One region of the Streptomyces thioluteus genome, then DNA from elsewhere that is predicted to be linked to it. Evidence: riboswitches for the same ligand, from Rfam matches in the RefSeq annotation. Region 1 holds a riboswitch; the other holds the start of a gene.
The links. A riboswitch is a leader RNA that binds a small molecule or an ion and turns the genes downstream of it on or off. The one in region 1 is predicted to bind S-adenosylmethionine.

Region 1 (3,751 bases):
GCACTCCGCGGCAAGGAAGAGCGCAGAGGCGGGACCGAAAGACACGCTATGCGCGTTCGACGGGCTTAGCAGCATAACCGCCATGGGATAGGCACATCGAGGTCCCTTTCTCCTCCCATCAATTTCCCCGTACGCTGCACGAACCTCGACCAGACACATGAGAACGGGCGAATTTGGCCCACTTCCCCGCCGGAGCCTCGCGTGAGAACGGTGAGACCGGTCTGGAGGAGTTTCGCGGGGCTTCATCGGGCCGTGTCCCTCTGACCCTCGTGGATGAGCGGTATGGAACCGGCGGCGCATCGCCGGCCGGCAGAGTTTGTGGCAGCGCACGGACCCCGACATACGGCGCGGGCCGTGCGTTGTTCAAGACTGTATCGGACGGTGCGCGCCCTGAGAGCGGGAGTCCTCTACCAGCAGATGCGTCAACAAACGCAACAACGTGCTGAGTCAACGAAGGAGTCGTACAAGATGCTGGAAACGGTAGGCTGGCCAGCGCTGGATGGCCGGCGGTCTGGTCCGCCCAGAAGGACCGTCCCGCTCGACCGGGCTGCTCGCCGCCAAGCGCGAGAGGGGCCAGCACGTGAGCGTTGGGCTCCCGCCCTGAACGCAGGAGGGCCAGGTCGGAAACGATCGTGGCCAACACGATCCGGCGCGAGCTCGATGACGGAGAGGACAGGGACCGTAGCGCCGGTGGACGAACTCGGTGGTGCCTGACTCGGCTCAAACGGCCAAACGGACGGCCCACGGGTCGGCCAACGGGCAGGCCGGGAGAAGGCGTGGTGCAAGAGCAACCGGGGAAAGACGGCATAGAGACACTACCAACAACCTGGAACGAGCGCTAAGGGCCATAGAGCAACGTGCAAGAGGAGAAATGGCGATTAGGGCGCCTAAAGCGGCGATCGACTGCTAGGTGTAAAACACGCAGCAGGGCGGGCGGCGCACATCGATGTGCTGCGTGGGACGACGACCTGCGCGACCTTCTCGGCGACGTTCGGTCTGGCCGCTCGGTCACCCAATACGTGGAGAACGCCTCGCTGCATTTACACCATCAAACACCAGAGATGCTGTGGCCGTTCACATACCTCCAGGTCACGCCGCCACCCCGCATACAGGACATACTGGATGCTATAGCCCTTTTCCGAGCGCCCTTTTCAACACAACGCTCTCGCAGTCACACCTCGATCTTATATTAAACTCTTTTGTTCCCCTCCCCTCCTCTCTCCCCTTTCCCTTCTCCTCGGAGGGTACAGAGTACTCTCTTCCACCATCAATGCACGTGCTGTTCTCTTCTCCCTCCTCCCACAGTGGTATGGTGTGCAGAGAGAAATCGCTGCTGAACTCACTCATCGCGCTATCCATAGTAGACCCTGCTTCACTGGACGGTTTGAGAATCGCGTGACGCACCCACCCTGACGGTTCGTACATCGCCTTGACGGAACGCCCGTCCGGGTACGGGTGAGCGCTGCGCCAGCCTAAGGATCCGAGACGACATAGTAGCCGAGAAGTCACCGTATATCGAGGTCACGATCCCCTTCCTTCACGCTACTTCCCACAGAGGTCTAGCACGCACACGCCATCTCCTTCCGCCGCGTCTCGTCACCAGCAGCGACGCCACAGCACCCGCCCTTGCCCGGCACGGCGGGCAGGTCGGGAGCCGAGCCCCATCAGCCCGTTGACTAACTACCACCCACCACCCTCCACACTCCATACCGCCATGCACGACGATCGAGAAAATCCCGTCTGATACTCGGCTGCTACACAACAGCCCCACAATGATACAGCCCGGCCGCCCGGTGTGAGGTTATAACCGTGGACCCGGGCGACAGTCCGTGGCGCGGAGCTGTATTTATTCCTCTCATAAACTTCTTTATCACCTTAAGAGAACAATGTCCCGCGTTTTCCAACACCAGCGGCAACCACGCCCCCCGCACCTGATTCGTCATCCAGCTCGCGCCGGTGTTGGCCACGATCGTGCCGTACCAGTGCTCATGCCCCCTGTCTGTGTCGACTGCCGCCCCCCAGGGTATAGCACCCACGCCTCACGGTGCTGACCCACCGCCCTAGCTCAGCACGCTTGGACACCGGCGGGGCGAGCAGCCGGTCGAGCGGACGGTCTTCGGCGGACCAGGACCGCCGGGCCAGCCAGCGCTCCACCTCTTCCAGCACGTGTACGACTCCTCGTTGACTCAGGCACGTTGTTGCGTGTGTGGACGCATCTCGCTGTGCGGACGCCCCTCTCAAGGGCGCGCACCGTCCGATACAGTTTGAACAACGCACGGCCCGCCCGTATGTACGGGGTCCGTTGCGCGTGCACAAACGCCCGGCGGCGATGCCGCCGACCGGTGCCATACACTGCTCATCCGAGAGGGGCAGAGGGACACGCGCCGATGAAGCCCCGGCAACCCTCACAGCCGGTCTCAGCCGTTCTCACGGCGAGGCTCCCGGGGGGAAGGTGCCAAATCCGTCTCGTGGCGAGGTCGTCACGAGGAGACTGAGGAGAAAGGCTCGCCTCCATGGCTGTGCAAGCCGCAGTCGAAGCGCGCATACGTCTTTCGGTCCCGCCGTCGCGCTCTCCTGCCGCGAGTGCGGCGAGCGCTTCGCCCTCGGGCCCGTCTTCGCCTGCACCTCCTGCTTCGGTCCGCTGGAGGTCGCCTACGAGCTGCCGGCCGGCGACCCGGAGGGCCTGCGGCGCCGCATCGAGTCCGGGCCGGCGAACATCTGGCGCTACGCCCCCCTGCTGCCCGTCCCCGCCGACGTCGCCGCCAAACCCAATCTGAACCCCGGCTTCACCAAGCTCGTCCGGGCCGACAACCTCGCCCGTGAACTGGGCGTCACCGGCGGCCTGTTCGTCAAGGACGACTCAGGGAACCCGACCCACTCCTTCAAGGACCGCGTCGTCGCCGTCGCCGTCGAGGCGGCGCGCGCCTTCGGTTTCACGACGCTCTCCTGTTCCTCGACGGGCAACCTGGCCGGCGCGGTCGGCGCCGCGGCCGCCCGCGCGGGCCTGCGCTCCTGCGTCTTCATCCCGCACGACCTGGAGGCCGGGAAGGTCGTCATGGCCGCGGTCTACGGGGGCGACCTGGTCGGTATCGAGGGCACCTACGACGACGTCAACCGCTTCTGCTCCGAGCTGATCGGTGATCCGCTGGGGGCGGCGTGGGGCTTCGTCAACGTCAACCTGCGCCCCTACTACGGGGAGGGCTCCAAGACCCTCGCGTACGAGATCTGCGAACAGCTGGGCTGGCGGCTGCCGGATCAGCTCGTGATCCCCGTGGCCTCCGGCTCCCAGCTCACGAAGATCGACAAGGGGCTGAAGGAGCTGATCGCGCTGGGCTTGGTCGAGGACCGCCCGTACCGGATCTTCGGCGCCCAGGCGGCGGGGTGCGCTCCGGTCTCCCGGGCGTACAAGGACGGCCACGACGTCGTCCGCCCGGTGAAGCCGGACACGATCGCCAAGTCCCTCGCCATCGGCAACCCGGCCGACGGGCCGTACGTCCTGGACATCGCGCGGCGGACGGGCGGTGCGGTGGAGGACGTGACGGACGGGGAGGTCGTGGACGCGATCCGGCTGCTCGCCCGTACGGAGGGGATCTTCGCGGAGACCGCGGGCGGTGTGACGGTCGGCGTCACCCGCAAGCTGCTCGAACAGGGCCTGCTGGACCCGTCCTTGACGACGGTCGTCCTCAACACGGGGGACGGGCTCAAGACGCTGGACGCGGTGGCGGCGGGGCCGCGGGCGACGATCCGGCCG
Region 2 (3,751 bases), on a different contig from region 1:
GTGCTGCTGTTCTGGTTCGCCCTCCAGTGGCCGGGCGCCGGGGCCCCGGACGACCGGCCGGGGGTGGCCTATCTGGCCCACGTCCTGGGCTTCGCCCTCGGCTTCGGCTTCGCATGGGTGAGCGGACGGCGTCCGGTTAGAGTGAAGGACGACGCCGGGTCCACCGAAGGAGACAGAACGACGTGATCACCTCGATCGTGCTCATCAAGACGGACGTGGACCGCATCCCCGAGATCGCCGAGCGGATCGCGGCCCTGGAGGGCGTCAGCGAGGTCTTCTCCGTCACCGGTGCCTACGACCTGATCGCGATGGTGCGCGTGGCCCGCCACGACGACCTGGCGGACGTCATCCCGGGCCGGATCAGCAAAATCCCCGGCGTCGCCTCCACCGAGACCCACATCGCGTTCCGCACCTACTCCCAGCACGACCTGGAAGCGGCCTTCGCGATCGGCCTCGACAGCTAGCCGGCCACCGGCTTCTCCGGCACGCACCGCCCGCCCTCCGTGCGGTACGTCCACCGCGCGCCGCCCGTCGCCAGTTCCCCGGCCGCCCGCACGAAGCGGTCGATGTGCTCCTCCGGCGTCCCCACCCCGAAGCTGACCCGGATCGCGCTCGCCGCCGGCACCTCGTCCGGCGTCCCGCACTCGCCCGCCCGTCGCCCGCCACCGCCCCAAGCGGAAGCGCTTCGCGCTGCTGTATCCGATGAGCCGCCCCCCTCCGCGAGCAGCGCCCGCACCAACGGGTGGGCGCAGAACAGGCCGTCGCGCACCCCGATGCCGTACTCGGCGGACAGCGCCGCCGCGAAGTGCGAGCTGTTCCAGCCGTCCACGACGAAGGACACGACGCCCACCCGGGGCGCGTCGTCGCCGAACAGCGAGACCACCCTGGCCCCCGGCACCTCCGCGAGCCCCTCGCGCAGCCGTGCCAACAGCGCCTGCTCGCGCGCCTCCAGCCGCTCGAAGCCGGCCGCGGTCAGCGCCCGGCAGGCGGAGGCGATGGCGTAGGCGCCGATGACGTTCGGCGAACCGGCCTCGTGCCGGGCCACGGTGTCGTGCCACTCGACCACCGGCTCGCCCGCCGCGCCGCGCGCCACGCTGCGGGTGGCGCCGCCGCCGGCCAGATACGGCTCGGCCCGGCGCAGCCAGTCGGCGCGCCCGGCCAACACCCCGGCGCCGAACGGCGCGTACAGCTTGTGCCCGGAGAACGCCACCCAGTCCACGTCCGACTCCGCGACGTCCACGGCCTGGTGCGGCACCAGTTGCGCGGCGTCCAGGACGATCCGCGCCCCGTGCGCGTGCGCGGCCGCGGCCAACTCCCTGACGGGCCACAGCTCGCCCGTCACGTTCGACGCACCCGTCACACAGACCAGTGCCGGGCCGTAGGGCTCGCGCGCGGCGAGGGCGCGCTCCAGGGCCTCGACGGCCTGCCCCGGGGTACGGGGCGCGTCCAGCCACGTCACCGCGGTGTCCCCGCGCCGCCCCCAGGGCAGCAGCGCGGCGTGGTGCTCGCTCTCGAACGCGAACGCGTGCGTGCCGGGCGGGAGTACGGCGGCGAGGAGGTTGAGCGAATCGGTCGTCGACCGGGTGAAGACCACGTCGTCGCCCGGTCGGCAGCCGAGGAACTCCGCGACGGTGGCCCGGCTGTTCTCGAACAGGTCGGTGGACAGCTGCGAGAGGTGTCCCGCACCGCGGTGCACGCTGCCGTAGTACGGCGCGTAGGCGGCCACGTCGTCCCACACCCGCTGCAGGGCGGGGGCGCTGGCCGCGTAGTCGAGGGCGGCGTACGGGACTTCACCGCCGGTGACGAGGGGGACGCGGACGTCGCGACCGAGGACGGGGAGAGGGGTGTCGACGGCGGTCCGAAGGGTTGCGGGCATGGCGAACTCCCGTGAGGCGCGAACGAATTCGGCGAAGAAGGCGAAGAAAATGAATGGCGCGAAGAAGGGGCCCTGGGCCCTAGCGCATTCGCTGCATCACGGAAGGATCTCCCTCGACGACCAGGATCCCTGGTGGAGGGATCCGCGCTTGCCGCAGACCTCGCTGCCTGCGACCCGGTCATCACCCGGGGCACCCCGCCACGGACGGAGGGTTGCCGGACAGCGGGCCGGGGCCGTATCGCTGTCGCTCGTGACCTGGGGCGAGTATGGCACAGCGAATCGCCGCGCCGGAAGGGGATTCCCCCACCCCGCCCTTTCACCGTTTCCGCAGCAGCACGCTGCGCGCGCTGTCCTCAAGCGCCGGACGGGCTGTTCAGCCCGTCCGGCGCTTGAGGACTTCGCCCGAAGGGCGAACGGGGCCCGGGGTCTCCCCGGGGAAACGGTGAAAGGGCGGGCCAGGGGCATCCAACCCCCCTGCAACCGCTACGCGTTGCTCGCCGCCACCCACCGCTCCAGAACCCCCCGCGCCGCCCCCGAGTCGATCGACTCCGCAGCCCGCCCCATCGCCGCGGCGATCTGCTCCGGCAGCGGCGCCGCCGACGGCGCCAACGCCACCAGCGCCGCCGCCGAGTTGAGCAGCACCGCGTCCCGCACGGGCCCCCGCTCCCCCGCCAGCAGCCGGCGCGCGACGTCCGCGTTGTAGGACGCGTCCGCGCCCCGCAACGCGTCCACCGGCACGACCTCGATCCCCACGTCCCGCGGATCGAAGGGCTCCTCGCGCACGCCCCCGTCCCGTACGATCCACACCCGCGACGTCGCCGTCGTCGTCAGCTCGTCCATCCCGTCGTCGCCCCGGAAGACCAGCGCCGACGATCCCCGGTCGGCGAGCACGCCGGCCAGGATGGGCGCCATCCGGGCGTCCGCGACGCCGGTCGCCTGGGCCCGGACCCGGGCCGGATTGGTCAGCGGACCGAGGACGTTGAACGTGGTCCGCACGCCCATCTCCCGCCGCGCCGCCGCCACATGCCGCAGCGCCGGGTGGAACTTGACCGCGAAGCAGAAGGTGATGCCCGCCTCCCGGGCCACCTCGACCACCCGTGCCGGGGACAGGTCCAGGTTGACGCCCAGCTTCTCCAGGACGTCGGAGGCCCCGCTCGCGGAGGACGCGGCCCGGTTGCCGTGCTTGACGACCTTCACCCCGGTGCCGGCCACGACGATCGAGGACATCGTGGAGATGTTCACCGTCTTGGCGCCGTCGCCGCCCGTGCCCACGATGTCCACGCTGGGACCGGGCACGTCGATGAGGTTGGCGTGCCGGTACATCGCCCGGACGAGCCCGGAGATCTCGGCGACCGTCTCGCCCTTGGCCCGCAGGGCGACGGCGAAGGCGGCGATCTGGGCGTCGGTCGCCGCGCCGCGCATGATCTGGTCCATGGCCCAGGCGGTGTCGTCCGCGCTGAGGTCCCGCCCGCCGAGCAGCGCCTCCAGGACGCCCGGCCAGGAGAGGGACACCGCACCGTCGCCGCCTGTCTGGGTCGCAACGTTCATGGGTCCACGCTCCTGGTGGTCGTCCGGCTCTCGGCTCCAGCCTAACCAGGTCCGGGAACGGCGAAGAGCCCCGTCCAGGCACTGGACGGGGCTCTTCGCTGTGGCGATCAGTTCTGCTGAATCAGTCGATCAGTGGTGGCCGTGGCCGCTCGTGATCTCCTCGTACTCCGTGGCCGTGGCCTTGGGCACGTAACGGTCCTCGCCGTAGTAGCCCTTCGAGAGCCGGACCCGCAGCTTCTGCGTGGCCTTCACCTTGCGGACGACACCGTTCTCGTCGACCTCGGGCTCCAGGGCCAGCGGCTTGGGCTGCTCGTGCGCGGTCAGCGT

Region 2: it holds a riboswitch for S-adenosylmethionine, as region 1 does, so the genes downstream of both, ABD794_RS09220 (aminotransferase class V-fold PLP-dependent enzyme) here and thrC (threonine synthase) in region 1, are expected to answer to the same signal.

The regions. Positions count from the first base shown of each region.
Region 1 covers NZ_BAAAXZ010000021.1:70,474-74,224, reverse strand. Annotated here, with positions in the region: gene ABD794_RS02670 (hypothetical protein) at 1,126-1,347, opposite strand; SAM riboswitch class I at 2,354-2,498, shown strand; gene thrC (threonine synthase) at 2,492-3,751, shown strand, end outside.
Region 2 covers NZ_BAAAXZ010000071.1:9,196-12,946, reverse strand. Annotated here, with positions in the region: gene ABD794_RS09230 (rhomboid family intramembrane serine protease) at 1-186, shown strand, start outside; gene ABD794_RS09225 (Lrp/AsnC family transcriptional regulator) at 183-464, shown strand; gene ABD794_RS09220 (aminotransferase class V-fold PLP-dependent enzyme) at 461-1,876, opposite strand; SAM riboswitch class IV at 2,016-2,132, opposite strand; gene trpD (anthranilate phosphoribosyltransferase) at 2,360-3,424, opposite strand; partial or broken gene qcrB (cytochrome bc1 complex cytochrome b subunit) at 3,554-3,751, opposite strand, start outside.